Regions from separate parts of the Mesorhizobium sp. P160187 genome, predicted to be linked through region 2. Evidence: riboswitches for the same ligand, from Rfam matches in the RefSeq annotation. Region 2 holds a riboswitch; each other region holds the start of a gene.
What was found. A riboswitch is a leader RNA that binds a small molecule or an ion and turns the genes downstream of it on or off. The one in region 2 is predicted to bind cobalamin.

Region 1 (5,605 bases), on a different contig from region 2:
GTCACGCTGAGACAGGTGAAGAAATCATACGGCAATCTGCACATTCTCCACGGCATCGACCTCGACATAAAGTCGGGCGAGTTCATCGTCTTCGTCGGCCCGTCGGGTTGCGGCAAGTCGACCTTGCTGCGGTCCATCGCCGGGCTTGAGGAGATCACCTCCGGCGAGCTGAAGATCGCCGGCGAGGTGGTGAACGACGTGCCGCCTTCCAAGCGCGGCATTGCCATGGTGTTCCAGTCCTATGCGCTCTATCCGCACATGACCGTCTACGACAACATGGCCTTCTCGATGAAGATCGGCAAGGAAAGCAAGGCCGAGATCGACAAGCGGGTGCGGCAGGCCGCCGAAATCCTGCAGCTGACCAAATATCTCGACCGCCTGCCCAAGGCGATGTCGGGCGGCCAGCGCCAGCGTGTCGCCATCGGTCGCGCCATCGTGCGCAATCCGAAAGTGTTCCTGTTCGACGAGCCGCTGTCGAATCTCGACGCGGCGCTCCGCGTCGCGACCCGCATCGAGATCGCCAAGCTCAAGGAATCGATGCCTGCCACGACCATGATCTACGTCACCCACGATCAGGTCGAAGCGATGACGCTGGCTGACCGCATCGTCGTGCTGAAGGATGGCCACATCGAGCAGGTCGGCACGCCGATGGACCTCTACAAGAAGCCCGGCAATCTGTTCGTTGCTCAGTTCATCGGCTCGCCGGCCATGAACATCCTGCCGGCAACGATCGACAGGACGGGCAACCCGACAATCGTCAGCCATGTCGGCGGCCGCAAGGCCACGGTGCCGATTGCAACGCCGGCGTCAGCCAAGGGTGCGGCAGTCAGCTTCGGCGTGCGGCCGGAGGATCTGTCGGTCGCCACCGGCACGGAATATCTTTTCGAGGGCGTGGTGGACTATGTCGAGCAGCTCGGCGAGGTGCAGCTGGTCTATATCGATATCGGTCGCGCCGACCTGCCGTTGGTGACCAAGCTGCCCGGCAATGTCGAGGTCAAGCGCGGGGCAAAGCTGCGACTGACCGCGGATGCCGGGGACCTGCACATCTTCGACGCCGATGGGCACTCCTTCTCGCTCAAGCCGGTGGAAGTGAAGGCGGCTTGAGATAGCTGCGTCGTACAGGCATGAAAAAAGAGCGGCGGGCCAGGCCCGCCGCTCTTTTTTCAAGCTTCGGCTGTTAGTTGTTGCCGAACCGATCCCTGTCGCTGCTCTGAGGAACGAACTTCTGTTGGTCGTTCGACGAGTTCAGCAGCTTGTAGACCGCCGAGTTGGTGCCGGTCGACGAAGTGCGGGTGGTGTCGACGGCAGCGGCCGGCTGGTTGGCGCCATTGGAGCCATAATTGTCGCTGCCGGCAAAGGCAGCGCTCGAAACAGCCAGAACGGCTGCGGCGGCAAGAACGATCTTCTTCATTTTAGTCTCCTGAATTTTTCTGATGCCGCCAGCTGCAGCGGATAAGCCCGCCACGTGCTGGAAACCGGCTTTTAGCGGCCGAAAAGGTTACGGTCGGCACCGTGGGCAGGCGCCTGCTCGGCTGGAGCCGACTTCTCAACCGAAGCCGTATGGCCACTATCGGTCGACGTAATCGCAGGCTGGTTGGCGCCGTTCGAACCGTAGTTGTCGCTGCCGGCGAAAGCGCTGCCGGAGATGGCCAAAATGGCGGCGGCAGCAAGGATGATCTTTTTCATTTCAAATACTCCTGAATTTTTTGGGATCCCGAGAGCGACGGGTTAGCCGCCCTTCTTTGGTCGGGATCAGCGATTGCCGTAGAGGTCGCGGTCGGCGCCCTGAACGACAGGCTGCTTGTCAGCGTGCGCCGGCTTCTGAATGGAAGCCGTATACGAGCTGTCGACCGAGACGGCTGGCTGGTTCGCACCATTGGAACCGTAATTGTCGCTACCGGCGAAGGCGCTGCCGGTGATCGCCAAAACGGCTGCGGCAGTGAGGATGATCTTTTTCATTTTTAGTACTCCAGTTTGTCTGTCCGTCTAGCGGCGTGTCTTGGGAGGAATTCGCGTCGTTCGGACAGCCCCGATGTGGGAAAGCCATAGGCTGGTTTCCAATCACGAAGTTGTTCCGTGTGGACCACGCTCCTGCACCTTGAAATTGTACCAGGAAGTTCCTTCATGGCTGTTTATTGTATTGTTTTCAGTTGCTTATGTCGAACCGAGTGGTTCGCTCCGGTGTCGGTTTCCGGGCCGTCGTTCACACCGTCCTGCACGCATTGTCAACAGAAACGAACCGTTCGGTTCGATTAGAGATTGCTAATAGTAACTTTTCGATACCGTTGAGCCCTTTTTGCCCCCGATCGAACTGGATCCGCAGCGATTCGAAACGGCGATGATGGCGTCGCAAGAAACGTCTCAGCTCTTTGACCGGCGGCGGGGAGCGTATGCCGCGCGTGTCGCGCCGCATGGATACGATGTCGCTTTCATGCCGACGTCGCGATCGCTGCCGTGATTAGATGATCGCATCTCAGGTGCCGCTTCGTGACGACGCAGCGGAGAATTGGGAAGCCGGTCAGAATCCGGCGCTGCCCCCGCAACGGTGGTGGAGTTGAAGTCGCAACGGGAGACCACTGGGCAAGAGCCTGGGAAGGTGTCGCGATGGTCCGCAAGGACAACTCCAGAGCCCGGAAACCAGCCCGAGATGCATAGACTCGACTGATCGCGGTGGGCGGTCAAGAGGTGGATAGTGCATGTCCGGCGCCGCGCCGGCCTGCGTCCGATCCTTCCTCCATCACCACCAAGTTCAGTCCTTAAACCACGAGGACAGAACTATGGATACGCGCAACGACATGCTGAGGCTCCTGAACGGCCGCAAGCAAGGCTTTTCGCTGGAACAGCCCTTCTACACCGACCCGGACTATTTCAAGCTCGACATGGAGCTTATCTGGTATCGCGACTGGCTGTTCATCGGCCATGATTGCGAACTGCCGAAGCCCGGCAGCTATATCACCGTGCAGATCGGCGATTATCCGGTGGTGCTGGTCCGCGACCAGAAGGGCACCATCAACGCCTTTCACAATTCCTGCCGCCATCGCGGCAGCCGTGTCTGCAACACTGAGAAGGGCATGGCGGCAAAGCTTGTCTGCCCTTATCACCAGTGGACCTACGAGCTTGACGGCCGGCTGCTGTTTGCCCGCCAGATGGCCGACGGTTTCGACAAGAGCCAGTTCGGCCTGAAGCCCGTCGCCTGCGAGAGCGTCGGCGGCTACATCTTCATCTGCCTGGCGAAAGAACCTGCCGACTTTGCGCCGATGCGCGCCATGATAGAGCCCTACCTCAAGCCGCACCGGCTGAATGAAGCCAAGGTCGCCTTCGAGAGCACCATCATAGAGAAGGGCAACTGGAAGCTGGTCTGGGAAAACAACCGCGAATGCTATCACTGCGCCGGCAATCATCCGGAGCTGTGCAAGACATTCCCCGAAGCGCCGACGGTGACCGGCGTGCAGGGCGCCGACAGCGATCCGGAGATGCTGGCGCACTGGGCGAAATGCGAGGCGGCGGGCCTGCCGAGCAAGTTCCGCATCGATCCGGCCGGGCAATACCGCGCCACCCGCGCGCCGCTGCTGCGCGATGCCGTCAGCTACACGATGTCGGGAAAGCGCGCGGTGACGAAGAACCTGTCCGACACTGTTGCCGCCGACCGCATCGGCACCTTGATGCACTACCACTATCCGACGACCTGGAACCACATCCTGATCGACCATGCGGTCACCTTCCGGGTGCTGCCGATCAGCGCCACGCAAACCGCGGTGACGACCAAGTGGCTGGTGCACAAGGATGCGGTCGAGGGCGTCGACTACAACCTTGAAGAGCTCACCCACGTCTGGACCGAGACCAACGACCAGGACCGCCGCATCGTCGAGGAAAACGCCTTCGGCATCCTGTCGCCGGCCTATGAGCCCGGCCCCTATTCGGAGCTGCACGAGGGCGGCGTGATCCAGTTCGTCGAATGGTACGCGGCCTTCATCGGCCCGCGCCTTGCCGAAGGCGGCCGGCCGGCGCTGCGCAGCGTCGCGTGAGCTGGAGCAGGCGAGGAAGGACCGGAGGATGAATGCGATGACGGATCTTGGGCTCTATCGCCATCTTGACCAGATGGCGCCGTGGAACGATAGGCTGCAGGTGCTGGAAGTGATCGGCGTCAGCGACGAGGCGCCTGACGTCAAGACCTTCACCTTCCGCTCCGACAACCAGACCTGGTTCCGCTACAAGCCGGGCCAGTTCCTGACGCTGGAACTGCCGACACCGGACGGGCCGCTGATGCGCACCTATACGCTGTCGTCGTCGCCATCGCGGCCGTTTTCGATCGCGGTGACGGTCAAGGCGCAGGCCGGCAGCATCGGCACGCGCTGGATGTTCGACCATCTGGTGCCCGGTTCGCATGTCAAGGCCTACGGACCGGCCGGCGACTTCTCGTTGCACAGCCACCCGGCGGCCAAATACCTGTTCATTTCCGCCGGCTCCGGCGTGACGCCGATGATGTCGATGCTGCGCTGGCTGAACGACTGCGCGCCATGGACCGATGTCGGTTTCGTCAACTGCGCGCGGCGTGCCGAAGAGATCATCTTCCGCAAGGAACTCGAACTGCTCGGCGGCCATATGCCCGGCCTGTCGCTCGGCTTCATGATCGAGGAACGTTCCAGCCGCGAGGGCTGGTACGGTCACATGGGGCGCATCGACGCGATCCGGCTGCCCTTGCTGGCTCCGGATTTCCGCGAGCGCGAAATCTTCTGCTGCGGCCCCGATCCGTTCATGCGCGCCGTGCGCGGCATGCTGGATGCCGCCGGCTTCGACATGACGAAATACCATCAGGAGAGCTTTGCCGCGCCTGTGATGGAGGAAATTCCGGCGCCGTTTGCCTCCCCGGTCGAGGACGGCATCGCTGCACCTGTCGAAGCCGTGACGCCGATCCGCTTCTCGCTTTCGGAGGTCGATGCCGGCTGCGTCGCCGGCCAGACCGTGCTGCAGACCGCGCGCAGCTCGGGCGTGCGGATTCCCGCCGCCTGCGAGTTCGGCCTGTGCGGCACCTGCAAGGTGAAGAAGGTCTCCGGCGAAGTCGAGATGAGCCACAATGGCGGCATCCTCGACCACGAGATCGATGACGGTTTCATCCTTGCCTGCTGCTCGAAACCGTTGTCGGCGCTCGAAATCGAGGCTTGAGCCGGTCGACTTCGCCGCAACGGTCGCCGACGCAGGCGTTGTGTTCGCGGGTCTTTGTCTTGCCAAGCATAGGCCGAGTGATTTAGACGCACTTAGGAAGGGCTGGGCAGACCGTGAAGCCGGCGCATCCCTTCAGGGCGCATGGGACGGGGGACAGAGCGATGCAACAGCGGGTCTACGCGGTCGCAAGCAAGGACATCGTTTTCGAATCATTCGATGGCGAAGCCGTCGTTCTCGATCTTTCGAACGGCAAGTATTTCGGCTTTTCCGATTCCGGCAGCCGGGTCTGGCAGGCTTTGTCGTCCGGCGTCGCCACTGAAGCGCTGGTCGGAGCTGCCGCGGGCGCCGCAAAAATAAGCCTGGCCGACCTCGAAAGCTTCGTTGCCCGACTGCTCGATTTCGGGTTGCTTGCGCCAGCCGAAACACCGGCACAACCGCTTTC
Region 2 (5,605 bases):
ATCGCATCACGGGCCGGGCAGCCTTGGCGGCAGCGACATAGTTTCAGTTCATTTCAACAGGTGCTGGCACCTACTGGGTGTATCTCTTATCCGAACAATCGACAATTACCGCAAGCACGGTCCGCTCGATCGCGTCGCCAGCTATTTTTCGCGATAAGCAGGTTCTTGAGGGCGCCGAAGCCGAAACGCGACAATCCGTCGCCACTGGCTCCGACGCTCGTCAGATTCTCGTCAGCAGGGGGTGTGCCAATTTGGAATTCCAGTTGCTCCATCTGGGGGAAATATTCAACCGAGGCTTGAAATGGATGCATTGAACAACGCCAACTCGCCGCGCCGGAACCTCACATGGCAAACCGGGCTGTTCACGAACCAATCGCTTTTGAACAACCCCTGAGAGACTTGCCACAGGAGCGAGAACAACAAATCGAAGTTGGCCCGTCCCGTCCTGTTGTCTCAGCCGCAGACCAGCGCTTCAACACGGCGGCCCAGCAGCCACATAGGAGTCTTATCGCAATTTCCAACCGCGGTGCGACCGTCAATTCTGATCAGCCCAAGACAGGCGGGCTTTCGGCGGCCCTGGAGTGCGTTGTGGAGCGTTCCGGCGCGGTCTGGGTAGGTTTTTCCGAACATCTTGGCGACGGCAATAAGCAACAGGTGCCCCTCGTGCAGCGTGGCAAAGGTCAAATCGGGTGGCTCGATGGGCCGGCAGCGGACTATCCTCGGTACTATCAAGGTTTCGCAAATTCAATATTGTGGCCGGCGCTCCACTCGCTGCCCGACCGGATCTCAGGCTCGGAAGTGGATTATAAAAGTTATCGCGACGTCAATGCCTTCATGGCGCGCGCGGTGTCCGAATTGTGAAATAACGCAGTCTACTGGGTTCATGACTATCATTTCCTGCCGCTCGGCGCTGATTTGCACAAACTCGGCATTGACAGGCCGATCGGCCATTTCCTGCATACGCCGTGGCCGGAGTCTGACATGATGGAGCGCGTGCCCAATTCTGGCGAGCTAATGAAATGTATGCTCGAGTATGATCTGCTCGGTTTCCAGACCGACCGTGATGTGAGCAATTTCCTCGCCTGTGTCCAATCTCATTTGGGTCTGGAGAGCAAGGACGGGGTCGTTTTCTCGGACCATGGCCAGACGCAATGCCAATAGTTTCCTATAGGTATCGATCCGAAGCAATTCGAACAGTGTGCCGCAGGTTCGCTTGAGGCGCAGAAAGCCTACATTTCGCAGTTGAAACTTGGTAGAGCAAAGCTACTTATCGGCGTCGATCGGCTCGACCACACCAAGGGCATCGACAATCGGATTAAAGCTTTCGATCTGCTGGCAGTCGAGCCGCAACGTGTCTCGCTCTTGCAAATCGCAACTCCCTCACGTGCCGACATCCAAGCGTACAGCGAATATCGGCGCGACGTCGAAAGACTCGTCAATCAAGTCAACAACCGGCATGGCACGGACGAGTAGATGCCGATTATCTATGAGAACAGGTCGTTCACCCAAGCTGAGATCGCGGGTCTTTACAGAGCCGCGCGTGTTTGCGTTGTGACGCCGTTGCGCGATGGCATGAATCTTGTGGCGAAAGAATACATTGCTGCACAAGATCCGAGCGACCCTGGCCTTCTGGTGTTATCGAAGTTTGCCGGCGCGGCCGAAGACTTCGGCGAGGACGCCCTGCTGGTAAATCCGAGGCTACATAGCTACCGCGATCTCAAGAGCGGCCAGCATGCCGCGCGAAGAACGCATCCAACGCTGGCGGAGGATGATGGACAAACTTGAAGCGTATACAATCCACCATTGGTCAGCGGACTTCGTTCGGCAACTGGACAGCAGCCGGGTTACGGTCCCTGCGGATCACTTCCACTATGTTGGCTTGGGCTGGATCAGCGAGGCCCAAATGCCTTCGTATCGGACCGAGCCAGAATTGCACACCGCGCTGACGCGTGCACTGGATAAAAACTGGGTCATGCCGATCGTATGATGCAGAAGATGAAGCACGCGAGCTTTGCCTGCATTTGCGCATCCCTCAATGCCGAGCGCTTGGAGAGAGAGATACTTATACTTACCGCCTGAATGCGGCTTAAGCGGCTTATCGGGACCACAGTCGGGCTTTGCATCAGACCCTTGGGCCAGGCTCCGTAAGTGTGGTCTCTTGCCGCCGAGCGCAGTCATCACGATTGCCTAGTCACCCGTGATGACGACTGGCGTGCCATTTCCCCTCGGACCAGGGTTTGGCGCTCACTCCGAGAAAACGGCTTCTGCCACGCACGCACGGCTTGCGGCCGCATCGTTAAACATCACCACTAATGCGATCTTCTGCATTCTAACGACGTTGTCACCCGCTTGAAGTCTTGTCCGAAATCCTTCATCGGCGACCTGCGAGGGATGTCGCAGCCCGACAGGGATCCATTAGTTGGACAATGGTGGCAGCGGAGCAGCGCCGGCAATGGGCGACTGAATATTTCACAATGTTAGACAAGCGTAAAAGCGCGATCACATAACGACATAAACGTTTCGTTATGCGTCATGACAAGAGAGCGGATTGTTGTGATTGTCTGCGTGTCGTGGTTCTCGCGTGCGGCGCTGCCGCAGCGAAGCTAAGAGGGAAGCCGGTGCGATGCCGGCGCTGCCCCCGCAACTGTTAGCGGCGAGCCAACCCCACTCATGTCACTGAGGCGAATACCCTCGGGAAGGCGGGTAGAGGCTAGGACCCCGCGAGCCAGGAGACCTGCCACGGCGAACTACGTCCACGGGCGGGGTGTCTCGGTGGCCGCTGCAACCCGGCGTTGGTGCCGGCCTGCTAGCGCCTTCCTTGTCACCGACGCCCCAATCATCGGGGTATGCATGACTGTCTCTCAGCAAATTCCTGTAGCAACGCTCGGCGTGCCGCGCTTCGGTCGTCGGCGAGAACTGAAATTCGCGCTTGAAAGCTACTGGTCCGGAACATCGTCCGCTGGCGACCTTCTCACGACGTATAAGGCGCTCCGTGCCGCTAGCTGGGAAGAGCAGCGCGATCGCGGCGTGTCGAAAATTCCGTCTAACGACTTCTCGCTTTACGACCATGTGCTCGACACCGCAGCCATGGTCGGCGCCATTCCCTCCCGTTACGGCTGGAATAGCGGCGAGGTCCCACTTGACATCTACTTCGCAATGGCGCGCGGCAACCAGGGTCAGACGGAGGATTGTGCACACGCTGGTCACCAGGAGGCGGCCCATGGGCCCGGTGTAACCGCGATGGAAATGACCAAGTGGTTTGACACAAACTACCACTACATTGTGCCGGAACTGGATGATGATCAGACGTTCGCCCTCTCGTCGACGAGACCCGTCGATTACTTCCTCGAGGCCAAAGCTCTCGGCATTCACACACGCCCAGTCATCCTTGGACCCATCACCTTCCTCAAGCTGGCGAAATCGCCTGCCGAAGGGTTCGATCCCATCGCGCTCCTACCGCGGCTGCTGCCCGTTTACGAGCAACTCCTGCAGAGGCTGAAGCTGTCGGGAGCCGACTGGGTGCAGATCGACGAGCCAGCGCTTGTCCTCGATCTGAACTCCAACGAACGAGCTGCGTTCGAGTTCGCCTATGGCCAGCTGTCGAAAGCCGCGCCCGAGCTGAAGATCATGCTGGCTACGTATTTCGGGCCGCTGGGAGACAATCTCGAAACCGCGGTTTCTCTGCCCATGGCCGGGCTGCATATTGATCTCGTGCGCGCTCCCGAGCAGCTGGAAACGGTGGGTCGGCTCGCTCCGAAGGATCTGGTGCTCTCGCTTGGCTTGATCGACGGCCGCAACGTCTGGCGTGCGAACCTGCCCGCCATTCTCGACCGCATCAAACCGATCGTCGCCGGCTGGCCCTTGGACCGCGTCGAGATCGCGCCTTCTTGCTCGATGCTGCATGTGCCGATCGACCTGCGCATGGAGACGGAACTCGAGGCGGACATCACGTCGTGGCTCGCCTTCGCGGCCCAGAAGACCGACGAGCTGGTGTTGCTGGCCCGGGCCCTGTCCCAAGGCAGAGATGCGGTGGCTGGCGCGTTGAAAGCGTCTGCCGAGGCTGCCGCCACGCGCGTGACATCCACGAGGATCCATGACCCGCTTGTTCAGGGGCGGATCGCTAGCATTGAGGACAGCGCGAAGCGACGAGAGAGCGCTTTTGGCGAGCGCTCCAGAGTCCAAGCCGGCTTACTCGGGCTGCCGCCGTTCCCGACGACGACCATCGGGTCCTTCCCGCAGACGCCGCAGGTACGCAAGGCGCGGGCCGCTCATGCGAAAGGCCAGCTGAGCTATGTCGACTACGAGACGTTCCTGAAGAAGGAGATCGAGGCTGCAATTCGCTGGCAGGAAGAGATCGGGCTGGACGTGCTGGTGCACGGTGAGTTCGAGCGAAATGACATGGTACAGCATTTCGGCGAGCAGTTGTCCGGCTTCGCGCTCACCCAGCATGCCTGGGTACAAAGCTATGGGTCGCGCTACGTGCGTCCCCCCATCATATTCGGCGACGTATCGAGGCGCAATCCGATGACAGTGCGCTGGTGGCAATTCGCCCAGTCGCTTACGGAAAAGCCCGTGAAGGGAATGCTCACAGGCCCAGTCACCATTCTCAACTGGTCTTTTGTTCGCGACGACGTACCCCGCTTCGAAGCCTGCCGCCAGATCGCGCTCGCCATCCGCGACGAAGTGACGGATCTCGAAAGGTCCGGCGCAAGGATGGTCCAGATCGATGAGGCCGCGTTTCGCGAAGGATTGCCACTGCGCCAATCTGACTGGAAAGTCTATCTCGACTGGGCTGTCGAATGCTTCCGGATCGCTTCAACGGGTGTAAAGGACGCGACTCAAATTCATACCCCCATGTGCTATTCGGAGTCCAACGAGATCATTCACGCGATCGCTGGAATGGATGCGGATGTCATTTCGATTGAGACGTCGCGCTCGAAGATGGAACTGTTGGACGCCTTCACGAGCTCCAAATATCCGAACGAAATTGGTCCCGGCGTCTATGATATTCACTCACCACGCGTCCCGGAAGTCGGTGAGATTTCGGACTTAGTCATGCTTGCCCGCGAGCGACTGTCCGACGGCCAACTGTGGATAAACCCGGACTGTGGCCTCAGAACACGCAAATGGGAGGAGGTCCGCCCTGCCCTCATTAACATGGTCGCTGCAGCACGCGCGCTCCGGCAGAAAGTGCAGGCGTGAGGCTTCTCTTCCTCACCGTGTGGGGAGTTGCCGGCCGGCGGCCGGCGGCCGGCGGCCGGGAATATGCCAAACCGATCACACTCTTGGAAATAAGCCACTCGGCGAAAATGTGCGATTTGCCTTCGGCACGTGTCCTCATCCCGCAGAAATATGAATGTGACACTACGCTATAGTATTGGCCCTTGGGAACATACAGGCCCCGCGCCTCGAACAAATCGTACACACGTCGTTTCTCCAAGTCGACTGCTTGGCGCGTTCGCTCAGGCGGCGACAATACATGATGCTGCGCGGCTGTCCGCTTCCCCAGTTGATTCGCGCAGACTACGGGCGAAGTGGTATCCCCACGGTGACGGCCGCCTTGCTGAGGTAGGCTGAAGGCTGCAAGTCCTAGTGCAAGCACTAG
Region 3 (5,605 bases), on a different contig from region 2:
GGCGTCAGCGCGCCGATATCCAGCGCCTGCGTCGTCACATTGAGGATGTGCGACATGATGCGGCTGAGCTCGGAATAGAGCACGCGGATCAACTGGCCGCGCTTCGGCACTTCGATGCCGAGCAACCGCTCGGTGGCGAGCGCGAAGGCATGCTCCTGGTTCATCGGTGCGCAATAGTCGAGCCGGTCGAGATAGGGCACTGCCTGCAGATAGGTTTTGTGCTCGATCAGCTTTTCGGTGCCGCGATGCAGCAAGCCGATATGCGGATCGACGCGGTCGACCACCTCGCCGTCAAGCTCCAGCACAAGACGCAAAACACCGTGCGCCGCAGGGTGCTGCGGTCCGAAGTTGATGTTAAAGTTGCGGACGGAGGTTTCAGCCATTCTGGCGCCTCTGGCGAAGAGTCAGTAGTGAGTAGTGAGTAGTGATCATCAATCTCAATGCCTGCTTCATTCCGCCTGCTTGGCCTGCACCGTTCGGATAAGAGATCTCATCATTTTTCCAATCTCTTCGCATCGCAGCGGCAGCTCAATCTCATTGTCTTTTCGCAGCAGGCCAACCCGACATGCCAGCAGTATGTGTGTCTCCAGTTCCTTCAACGAGCCTTGCGCCATGCGCAAAAATTGAACGAACGACCCTCTGTTCTCCCGACCGTATCCCTCCGCGACGTTCGCTGCGACCGAAACCGCCGATCGGCGCATCTGAGAGGTCATGCCGTAAATCTCATCCCTCGGAAACTCTTTGGTGAAACGGTAGCAATCCTCAGCAAGCGTCATCGCCGATTGCCACACCTTCAAGTCGCGATAAGATTCGATCCGTTGCTCCAAATCTTTTGCTACTGACTACTCACTACTTCCTACTCACTGTTTCGCCTTCTCATCGCCCGGCAGGACGTAGTCCGTCCCTTCCCATGGCGAGAGAAAATCGAAGTTCCTGAATTCCTGCTTCAATTCCACCGGCTCGTAGATCACGCGCTTGGCTTCGTCGTCGTAGCGCACCTCGACGAAACCGGTCAGCGGGAAGTCCTTGCGCAGGGGATGGCCCTCGAAACCGTAGTCCGTGAGGATGCGGCGCAGGTCCGGATGGCCGGAGAACAGCACGCCATAGAGATCGTAGGCCTCGCGCTCATACCAGTCGGCGCCGGGATAGACAGCGGTGAGCGACGGCACCAGCGTCTCTTCGTCGGCCTGCACCTTGATGCGGATGCGCAAATTCTGCTTCGGCGAAAGCAAATGATAGACGACATCGAAACGCTTGACGCGCGACGGGTAGTCGGCGCCGCAGATATCGATGATCGAAATGAACTGGCAGCCCGAATTGTCACGCAGGAAGCTTGTCACCTCGATCAGATTGTCTGTAGCAACCGAGATCGTCAGTTCGCCATAGGCAAGCACCGCATCGGTGACGCGGCCCGGCAGCTTTTCGCCGAGATAGGTCGACAGTTCGCTCAGGGATGCGGCCATGGGTCTACCGTTCGATCGTGCCGGTGCGGCGGATCTTCTTCTGCAGGAGAAGAATGCCGTAGAGCAGCGCTTCGGCGCTCGGCGGGCAGCCGGGCACATAGATGTCGACCGGCACGATGCGGTCGCAGCCGCGCACCACCGAATAGGAATAGTGATAATAGCCGCCGCCATTGGCGCAGGAGCCCATCGAGATGACGTAGCGCGGCTCCGGCATCTGGTCGTAGACCTTGCGCAAAGCGGGGGCCATCTTGTTGGTCAGCGTTCCCGCCACGATCATTATGTCCGACTGGCGCGGCGACGCGCGAGGAGCCACGCCAAACCGCTCCGAATCATAGCGCGGCATCGAGGTGTGGATCATCTCGACGGCACAGCAGGCGAGACCGAAGGTCATGAACATCAGCGAGCCGCTGCGTGCCCAGGTGATCAGCGCCTCGGTCGAGGTGACCAGAAAACCCTTGTCGGCCAGTTCATTGTTGATCTCGAGGAAGAACGGATCGTCGGAACCGACCGGACGTCCGGTATTGGGGTCGATCAGGCCTTTGGGCTTCGGCGCGACGAGCGTTCCGGAACTGTCGTTCAATCCCATTCCAGCGCTCCTTTTTTCCACTCATAGGCAAAGCCGATGGTCAGCACCGCCAAAAACACCATCATCGACCAGAAACCGAGCATGCCGATCTTCGAGAACGACACCGCCCACGGAAACAGGAAGGCCACTTCCAGATCGAAGATGATGAACAGGATCGACACCAGGTAGAAGCGGATGTCGAATTTCATCCGGGCATCGTCGAACGAGTTGAACCCGCACTCGTAGGCGGAAAGCTTCTCCGGATCGGGATTGCGATAAGCCACCAGGAACGGCGCGATGATAAGCGCCAGGCCTACAACTGCGGCCACGGCGATGAAGAGGACGATGGGCAGGTATGAACTGAGGAGTACGTTCATGCTCGGCTTTCCGTTGGCGGCCAATCCACTTTGATTACAGCAACCAACCCTAATGCGGAAGCGCGACAGTTTAACCGCTGAACCGTTTTAGGTGCCTTTGCTGCAACGCGGCGAGGGTTAGCGCACGGCTTTCAGCGAAGCAAGTCAAACCTTGTTCAAAAGACAGTGCTGGACGGCAGGCCGGGAAAAACTGGTCCGATCTCCTCCTGTTTGATTTCCTTCATCTTTCACTCCACTTTTGTCTCCTGACACGTCTCCCGCCATTTGCCTGCTAGCATGACAGGAATCGCCGGCTAAAGGCGGGAAAATGGTTCGAGGCAAGACACTTTGACGAAGGACAAAATCTCACTCCCCACGGCCAGGCGCATCGCGCTCGCCGCGCAAGGATTTCTCGATCCCCGCCCGGTCGGCACGCCCGATCGCCGCCACCTCGCCCGCGTGCTGTCGCGCACCGGCCTGCTGCAGATCGATTCCGTCAGCACCGTGGTGCGCGCCCACTATATGCCGCTCTATTCGCGCCTTGGCCCCTACCCGCTCACCCTGCTCGACAATGCCGCAATCACCCGCAAGCGCACCGTGTTCGAGTACTGGGCGCATGAGGCCTCGTTCCTGCCGGTCGAGACCTACCCGTTGATGCGCTGGCGCATGCAGCGCGCCGAGCAGGGCGACGAAATGTATCTCGGCCTCGCCAAATGGGGCCGCGAGCACGCCGCCTATATCGAAGAGATCTACCGCGCGGTCGCCGAGCGCGGCCCGATTGCCGCTTCGGCACTGGAAGGCCAGAAAGGTTCGGGCGGCTGGTGGGGCTGGAGCCACGCCAAGCACGCCTTCGAATGGCTGTTCTGGGCCGGACGCATCACCACGGCGCACCGCCGTGGCTTCGAGCGTTTCTACGACCTGCCCGAGCGCGTTCTGCCGCAGGCGATCCTCGATCTGCCGGTGCCGGCGGCCGAGGACGCGCACCGCGAATTGCTGCGCATTTCCGCCCGCGCCCACGGCATCGCGACGTCGGGTGACCTGCGCGATTATTTCCGCTTGTCGCCGGCCGACATGAAGGGCCGGTTGGAGGAACTGGTTGAGATGGGCGAGTTGCTGCCGGTAAACGTCGAAGGCTGGGACAAGCCGGCTTACCTCTATAGGGACGCCCGCCTGCCGCGAAAGATCGAGGCCCGCGCGCTACTGGCGCCCTTCGATCCGGTGGTCTTCGAGCGCTCGCGCACCGAGCGCCTGTTCGATTTCCACTACCGCATCGAGATCTACACCCCGGCTGACAAGCGCCAATATGGCTACTACGTGCTGCCCTTCCTGCTCGGCGACCGGATCGTCGCCCGCGTCGATCTCAAGGCCGACCGCCCGGCCAGCGTGCTGCGCGTCCACGCCGCCTACGCCGAACCCGGCGCGCCGCCGGAAACTGCCGCAGAGCTGTTCGAGGAATTGAAGCAGATGCAGGGCTGGCTTGGCCTTGAGCGCATCGAAGTGGCGCCGGCCGGCAATCTGGGGAAACCCCTGGCCGACATCGCCATGTCGTAGCAGCGCGTTGACACAACTCCCCGCAGCAGCCTAAATCCGCTCCAGACGGTCCCCTGCCCGCAACGGCAAGGGCCAAGAGGGAATGCGGTGCGGGACGAAAATCCCAAATCCGCGGCTGTCCCCGCAACTGTAAGCGAAGAGCCAAGGCCGAAAGCCACTGGGTAACACCGGGAAGGCGGCTAACCAAGGCGATGACCCGCGAGCCAGGAGACCTGCCGTCTGAGACAAAGTATCCGATCGCCTGGCGGGTTTCCGGGCAAGGAGCACGGTTTTTGGACCAGAACAGCAGTTTTTCGGCTGGCACAGCGGACATTGCGTCCAGGGACAACGACGCCCTGACCGGCGTGACCGTCATCGTCTGCGCCTCCTGCCGCGATGAGACCGGTTCCGACGCCCATCCGCGCGCCGGCGAATTGCTGGCTGAGGACACACGCCGCGCCGCTGCCGGCGATATCCGGGTCCGCACCGCCGAATGTCTCGGCAATTGCAAGCGCCGCCTCAGCGCCGCGATCCTGCGCGATGGCTGCTGGAGCTATGTCTTCGGCGATCTGACCGCAACCAGCGGCGCCGACCTCGTTACCGGCGCAAAGCTCTTCGCGACTTCGGCCGACGGCCTCATCCCGTGGCGCGGCCGGCCCGATAGCCTCAAGCGCGGCCTCGTTGCCCGCATCCCACCCCTCGACATGCTGAAGGACTGACGATGAACGCTTCAAACCCGGCCGCCAACCTCTCCCGTGTTCCCTGCACTGTCGTTACAGGCTTCCTCGGCGCCGGCAAGACGACGCTGGTCCGCCATCTCCTGGAAAATGCCGGCGGCAAGCGCATCGCCATCATCGTCAACGAGTTCGGCGACATCGGCATCGACGGGGAAATCCTGAAAGGCTGCGGCATCGACACTTGCCCCGAGGAAAACATCGTCGAACTGGCCAATGGCTGCATCTGCTGTACAGTCGCCGACGATTTCGTGCCCGCCCTCGACAAGATCCTCGCGCTGACACCGAGGGTCGACCACATCCTGATCGAGACCTCGGGCCTCGCTCTGCCCAAGCCGCTGGTCCAGGCGTTCCAGTGGCCGAGCGTGAAGAGCCGGGTAACCGTCGACGGTGTCATCGCCGTGGTAGACGGCCCGGCGCTGGCCGAAGGCCGCGTCGCCAACGACATGGACGCTTTGCAGGCACAGCGCGCTCAGGACGAGACGCTCGACCACGACGATCCGGTCGAAGAAGTCTTCGAGGACCAGATCGCCTGCGCCGATTTGATCATCCTGTCGAAGAGCGATCTAATGGACGCCCCCGGTTCGGCCCGCGCCAACGCCATCATCAATGAACATTCCGCCCGCGCCGTGAAGATCGTGCCGACCGCACATGGCAAGCTCGATCCCTCGGTGCTGCTCGGCCTCGGCCTCGCCGTCGAGGACGACATCGAGAACCGCAAATCGCACCATGACGGCGCCTTCGACCACGAGCATGACGATTTCGACACCTTCATCGTCGACATCCCCTCGATCACCAACCCGGACGAACTGGCCAAGCGCGTCGCCACGGTTGCCGAGGAACAGAATGTGCTGCGTGTGAAAGGCTTCGTCGATGTCGGCGGCAAGCCGATGCGGCTTTTGCTGCAGGCCGTCGGCCCGCGCGTCAATCATTACTATGACCGCGCCTGGGCGGCTG
Region 4 (5,605 bases), on a different contig from region 2:
CCCGGCTCAGGCCGTTATGGGGTCGCGCTCGCTCGGGCTGGGATGCATGGCTGGCTTCCTATGAAGCGTCAGCCGACACCCCGGCAAATCGTTTGTCAATCAGAGTGCCGCATTGCCGGTTGCAGGCGCGGCGCATAATCATGTCGTGGACACGGGACATTCGGAAATTGGGGGGATTCGGAAGTGGCCGCACGACAGATGTCGCTTACGCCGGAGCTGGTCGCGCGCTGCTGGCGCGAGATCAGGGACCCCGGGCCGGATCCGGACGCGATGCATCTCGATGAAGCCGACTATGACGCGCTGCTGGATGAATTGCAGGTCGAACTCCCGGACAGCGAACCGCTATGGCTGTTCGGCTATGGATTCGCTGATCTGGAAACCGGAAATAGATTATGTCGAGGACCGCGTTGCGCTGGCGCGCGGCTGGCATCGGTCCTTTTGCATGAACATGACGCGCTGGCGCGGCACCAAGGACAGCCCCGGCCTGATGATGGCGCTGGACCGTGGCGGACAATGCAAGGGCGTCGCCTTTCGGCTGACCGACAATAACCGGCGCGAGCAGTTGGGCCGGCTTTTCCGGCGCGAAGTCACGCTGAAGCCGACAAGCTACCGGCCGCGCATGCTGAAGCTTGAAAGCGAGGCCGGACCGCTCAGGGCATTGGCCTTCGTCATCAACCGCAACGGCCTGACCTATTCCGGCCCGCTCGACGAGGGCAAGGTAAAGGCTGGCCACGTCCTGCGGGCACTGGGGGTCGGGCGCCGACTATCTCTACAACACGGTGAAAAACCTTGAAGAGCGCGGCATTCACGATCGCCATCTGTGGCGGCTGCAGCGGCTGGTTGCCGAGCGGATCACCGCGTTGAACCCGTAACGCCGCATGGCGCATTCGCGCTGTTGGCCGGCGGAATTTGGTTTGCCGGATGCGGCCGTTTCAGCCTATAGTCATGCATGTCGTCGGTTCCGTTAGGGACCAAGAGGGAATGCGGTGAGGGCTGACTTGTTGCCCAATGCCGTGGCTGCCCCCGCAACTGTGTGCGGTAGTCCTCTCCAAGCCACTGGGGATTTTTTCTTCGGGAAGGTGGGGAAGGGCGCTGATCCGCGAGCCAGGAGACCTGCCGGCGACAGGGAACTGACTTCGATGCCCTCGGGTGGAGGGCGAAAGGACAAGATATGAATACCGCTTCCGTCTCCCTCGGCGCTTCCGTCTCCTCGCAGTCGCGCTTCATGCAGCTCGTGCTTAGCGCGTTTCTGGGCATTTTCGTCGTCGGCGTTGTCGGTTTCTCCCACATCGATGCGGTCCACAATGCGGCGCACGACTATCGCCATTCGATGGCGTTTCCCTGCCACTGACGAGGATCTGACATCATGAACCTGTTTCGCAACGTCGTGTTCATCGCGGCGATCGCAGGGCTCGTGGCCGGTGTCGCTCTCGCCTGCATGCAGGCCTACGCCACCGTGCCGCTGATCCTCAAGGCGGAGGTCTACGAAAAGGCTGGTGGCGGCCACGAGCATCAGCATGCCGCGGTGCCCGCCGCCAACGCTGCGGACACCAATGCCATGAGCACCGCCGCGCCGGCGGAAAATGCGGTGAGCAGCGCAGCACCGGCTGAAGCAGCCGCGCCGGCGGAGGACGAAGGCTGGGCACCGGCCGACGGCTTCGAGCGTTTCGCCTTCAGTGTCGTCGCCAATATCGTCACCGGCATCGGCTTCGCGCTGGTCCTGGTGGCGGTTTCCGAATTCGCCGGCGGCATCGGCAGCTGGCGCCAGGGCGTGTTCTGGGGTCTGGCGGGCTTTGCCGTGTTCACGCTGGCGCCGGGGCTCGGCCTGCCGCCGGAACTGCCGGCAATGCCGGCGGCCGATCTCATACAGCGCCAGATCTGGTGGTGGGCAACGGTGATGGCAACCGCGATCGGTCTTGCCCTTATCACCTTCCGCACGTCGGCGCCCCTGACCGTGCTCGCCGTCGTCCTGATCGTCGCCCCGCATATTGTCGGCGCGCCGCAGCCTGACAGTTTCGTAACGCCGATCCCGGAGGGCCTGCATCATCAGTTCGTGGTGGCGGTGACGCTGACCAATCTGGTGTTCTGGCTGGTGCTCGGCGCAGTTGTCGGCATAGTGCGCGCGCGCTTCACCGGCACCGCGACCAGCCTGCGCGACAGCTTTGCCTGATCGCAGTTTGACCTTCATCATCGGCGGTGCGCGCTCTGGCAAGAGCGCGCATGCCGAAACTTTGGCAACGGCGTTGCCGCCGCCATGGGCCTATATCGCCACCGCGCAAGCCTATGACGGCGAAATGCGCGAGCGCATCGCGCAGCACCGCTCGCGCCGCGGCGAGGGATGGGCGACCATCGACGCCCCGCTTGATCTTGCCGGTGCGCTCGAGGCATTGCCGGACAGCCAGCCGGTGCTTGTCGACTGCCTGACGCTTTGGCTAACCAATCATATGCTGGCCGATCATGATCTGGAGGGGGAGTGCCGGCGGCTGGCCGATGTGCTTTCGCGGCCGCGCGGACCGTGGTTCGTGGTCTCCAACGAAGTCGGACAAGGCATCGTGCCCGAAAATGCGCTGGCACGCCGGTTCCGCGATGCCGCCGGCCGGCTCAACCAGCAGATCGCGGTGGTAGCTGATATGGTGCTTCTGATAGTGGCGGGGCTGCCGCTCAAGGTGAAATAATGACTGACATCGACGCAAAAGACGAAGAGCGCCATCGCGCCAAGATGGCCAAGCGCAAGGCGGTGCAGGACGCCGAGGTCGCGGAAAAGACGGTCGAGAAGGGGCTGCTGATCGTCAACACCGGACCCGGCAAGGGCAAGACCACGGCTGCCTTCGGGCTGGCGCTGCGCATGCTCGGCTATGGCAAGCGCGTCGGCATCGTCCAGTTCATCAAGGGCAAATGGCACACCGGCGAGAAGGATGCCTTCGCGGCGTTTGGCGGCCGCGTCGTCTGGCACACGATGGGCGAGGGTTTCACTTGGGAGACGCAGGATCTGAAGCGCGACATTGCGGCGGCCGAAGCCGCCTGGGCCAAGGCGCTGGAGCTGATCGCCGATCCCTCGATCAGCCTCGTCGTGCTGGACGAACTGAACATCGCGCTGCGTTACGACTATCTTGATCTCGACAGAGTGGTGGCGGCGCTGAAAGCGCGGCGCGAAGGTCTGCATGTCGTCGTCACCGGCCGCAACGCCAAGCCGGCGCTGGTCGAGGCGGCGGATCTGGTGACGGAGATGGGCGTGACGAAGCATCATTTTTCGGCCGGCGTGAAGGCACAGCAGGGGATTGAGTTTTAGGGCGCTTACCTCCCCCTTGTGCGATTTCTTAGCCTCCCTCTTGTGGGGAGGGTCGATCCGCAAAGCGGATTGGGGTGGGGGTTCTCGTAGGGCGCAGTCCCCCACCCCGGCGCTTCGCGCCCCCCTCTGGCCTGCCGGCCATCTCCCCCTCAAAGGCATAGGCGCTAAGATAGCTTTGGCATGGACTGAAACTTGCGCTTTCGTGGTGGTTCGCGCCAGCGATATCGCAAGGCATGGAGATTTTGGCGCAGGGCCGCCAAGGAAGGTTGAGTAAAGATGGTCGCGATCAGAGAGGCGACGATCTGGCGGGTTGCGCGCCACAGTAGCGGGCGCCCGTCGCTCAAGGGGGAGAGACACCCAACTCCTGCGAGAGGGGTTCGGTCACAAGCGCGATGAGGAAGTGTGCAAAGATCCAAGGCTTTGCGATCCTTGGGTCCTTGGCGGGAGGAGAGCGCAGCCCGATCAGGCTCTTCAGGCGCTTGAAGGCGAGCTCGATGCGCCAGCGCATGCGGTAGAGCTTGAAGACCGTATCGGCGGGAAACTCCTCCCGGTCAAGCGAGGTCACAAGCAGGACTAAGCCGGCCGCAATCAGCGTCTGCGGTTGAACCTTGTTGCCCTTGGCCCTGGCTTCCTTGTTGATTTTGCGCCGCGCTTCTTGTGCCGCGGCCTCGGATTTGCGCAAGGCGATCAGGCGCATCTTCACAGGCTCGCCCTTCTTGAGTGCCAGCCGGGCAGGCGTTTCGCAGACTTCCTCCCGGCAGTTCTCCAGGTAGCCGATGAGATCGAACGCCCTGCCGTTGGCGTCGAGCCATCGCGCGTTTTTCCACGACGCGCGCACAACAACATCGCCGCCTTGCGCCATCACCTTGGCGATCCGCTCGGCCTGCAGATAGGCGCGGTCACCGATGCGGATCTCGCCCGGCACCACCGGCACGCGGTCGATCAACTCGGCTTCGCTCTGGTCGGTGATCTCGAGGAAGTCGAACTGCTCGCGCTCAAGCTCAAAGGCGCAGTGCATGCGCCAAAGACCATTGTTCTTCTTCTCATACGCACCGGCCTTGGCAACCGCTGTCGCATCGAGGATGCGAACCAGTCGGCCTTTGGCCAAACCTGCATCCTCGCGCTTCAAAAGGTGCCCAATCAACTGCTGCAGCCATGGTCCTGCATTGCGCAGCCGGCCGAGCAACGCCACGTCCGAAATGTCGGCAATCCCGCTCGCCGCCGCCCAGGCCACGACGCCCCGCATGCCAACCTTGCCAAGGCAGTAAGCCAGTGTCAGGCGCAACAGGTCGCTCGCCGACCTGACGCCGCGCGGGCGCAGGAACGCCTTCGTCTCGCGGGCGCTTGCTGCGATCAACTCTTCGCCGCCCAGAAGCTCAATAGTCTCGGCCCAGCCGTCATCAACAAGCGATTCGTGTGTCATCGCAGTGTAGAATCACACCCGATTCCGCAGGGCAATACCTATCTTAGCGCCTATGCCCAGCCGCCGGGGTTGAGGAAGGGCGACGGTAAGCTCTCAGAACGTCACCGCGATAAGCACCGCCGACAGCAACCCGAACAGCCCAATCAGCAGATAGTCGGCGACCTGGTACAATTTCAGCGCCTGCCTGATGTCCTGGCTTTCCGCCGCGCGCCTACCGCCTTCGCCCATATAGGCGTCCTCGACGACAACGCCGCGATAGCTGCGCGGGCCGGCGAGCGCCAGGCCGAGTGCGCCGGCCATTGCCGCTTCCGGCCAGCCGGCATTGGGCGAGCGGTGCTTTTTGGCGTCGCGCCGCACTGCTTGCCAGGCGTTGCGGGGATCGGCGCCGTCAACGAGAAAGGCGGCGGCAACGATCAGCAACGCGGTCAGCCGGGACGCCGGCAGGTTGATCCAGTCGTCGAAGAGTGCCGCCGCGCGGCCGAAGGCCTCGTGGTGCGGGGTGCGGTGGCCGATCATCGAATCGGCGGTGTTGGCGGCCTTGTAGGCGACGCCGCCGGCCAGACCGCAGACACCTGTCCAGAAGGCGGGCGCAACGATGCCGTCGGAGAAATTCTCGGCCAGGCTTTCGATGGCGGCGCGGCTGACGCCGGCATGGTCGAGCTTCTCGGGATCGCGGCCGACGATGCGCGCAACCGCAATGCGGCCGAGCGCCAGCCCGCCGGTATCCAGCGAATCGGCCACCGCCTCGACATGTTCGGTAAGGCTCTTTTGCGACAGCAGCGACGAGGCCAGGATTGCCGTGATGATCATGCCGGCAGGAAAGAGCTGCCAGAGCAGGATTTGCACGATGAAGGCGATTGCCGCCGGCACCAGCACGATCACCAGCAGCGCCT

Region 1: it holds a riboswitch for cobalamin, as region 2 does, so the genes downstream of both, AC3CCE_RS14970 (aromatic ring-hydroxylating oxygenase subunit alpha) here and metE (5-methyltetrahydropteroyltriglutamate--homocysteine S-methyltransferase) in region 2, are expected to answer to the same signal.
Region 3: it holds a riboswitch for cobalamin, as region 2 does, so the genes downstream of both, AC3CCE_RS22260 (DUF1636 family protein) here and metE (5-methyltetrahydropteroyltriglutamate--homocysteine S-methyltransferase) in region 2, are expected to answer to the same signal.
Region 4: it holds a riboswitch for cobalamin, as region 2 does, so the genes downstream of both, AC3CCE_RS22025 (CbtB domain-containing protein) here and metE (5-methyltetrahydropteroyltriglutamate--homocysteine S-methyltransferase) in region 2, are expected to answer to the same signal.

What each region holds. Positions count from the first base shown of each region.
Region 1 covers NZ_JBYMDX010000003.1:2,372,694-2,378,298, forward strand. Annotated here, with positions in the region: gene AC3CCE_RS14950 (ABC transporter ATP-binding protein) at 1-1,104, shown strand, start outside; gene AC3CCE_RS14955 (DUF680 domain-containing protein) at 1,178-1,411, opposite strand; gene AC3CCE_RS14960 (DUF680 domain-containing protein) at 1,483-1,686, opposite strand; gene AC3CCE_RS14965 (DUF680 domain-containing protein) at 1,753-1,959, opposite strand; cobalamin riboswitch at 2,459-2,660, shown strand; gene AC3CCE_RS14970 (aromatic ring-hydroxylating oxygenase subunit alpha) at 2,778-4,025, shown strand; gene AC3CCE_RS14975 (FAD-binding oxidoreductase) at 4,063-5,163, shown strand; gene AC3CCE_RS14980 (PqqD family protein) at 5,325-5,605, shown strand, end outside.
Region 2 covers NZ_JBYMDX010000002.1:255,018-260,622, reverse strand. Annotated here, with positions in the region: gene AC3CCE_RS02530 (hypothetical protein) at 346-861, shown strand; partial or broken gene AC3CCE_RS02525 (alpha,alpha-trehalose-phosphate synthase (UDP-forming)) at 916-1,785, shown strand; cobalamin riboswitch at 2,555-2,756, shown strand; gene metE (5-methyltetrahydropteroyltriglutamate--homocysteine S-methyltransferase) at 2,851-5,202, shown strand.
Region 3 covers NZ_JBYMDX010000004.1:1,071,669-1,077,273, forward strand. Annotated here, with positions in the region: gene AC3CCE_RS22230 (NADH-quinone oxidoreductase subunit D) at 1-383, opposite strand, end outside; gene AC3CCE_RS22235 (four helix bundle protein) at 450-827, opposite strand; gene AC3CCE_RS22240 (NADH-quinone oxidoreductase subunit C) at 861-1,463, opposite strand; gene AC3CCE_RS22245 (NuoB/complex I 20 kDa subunit family protein) at 1,468-2,049, opposite strand; gene AC3CCE_RS22250 (NADH-quinone oxidoreductase subunit A) at 2,040-2,405, opposite strand; gene AC3CCE_RS22255 (winged helix-turn-helix domain-containing protein) at 2,733-3,935, shown strand; cobalamin riboswitch at 3,965-4,169, shown strand; gene AC3CCE_RS22260 (DUF1636 family protein) at 4,208-4,633, shown strand; gene cobW (cobalamin biosynthesis protein CobW) at 4,636-5,605, shown strand, end outside.
Region 4 covers NZ_JBYMDX010000004.1:1,026,232-1,031,836, reverse strand. Annotated here, with positions in the region: partial or broken gene AC3CCE_RS22030 (gamma-glutamylcyclotransferase) at 184-872, shown strand; cobalamin riboswitch at 940-1,135, shown strand; gene AC3CCE_RS22025 (CbtB domain-containing protein) at 1,172-1,351, shown strand; gene AC3CCE_RS22020 (CbtA family protein) at 1,367-2,170, shown strand; gene cobU (bifunctional adenosylcobinamide kinase/adenosylcobinamide-phosphate guanylyltransferase) at 2,163-2,675, shown strand; gene cobO (cob(I)yrinic acid a,c-diamide adenosyltransferase) at 2,675-3,289, shown strand; gene AC3CCE_RS22005 (transposase) at 3,630-4,712, opposite strand; gene cbiB (adenosylcobinamide-phosphate synthase CbiB) at 4,806-5,605, opposite strand, start outside.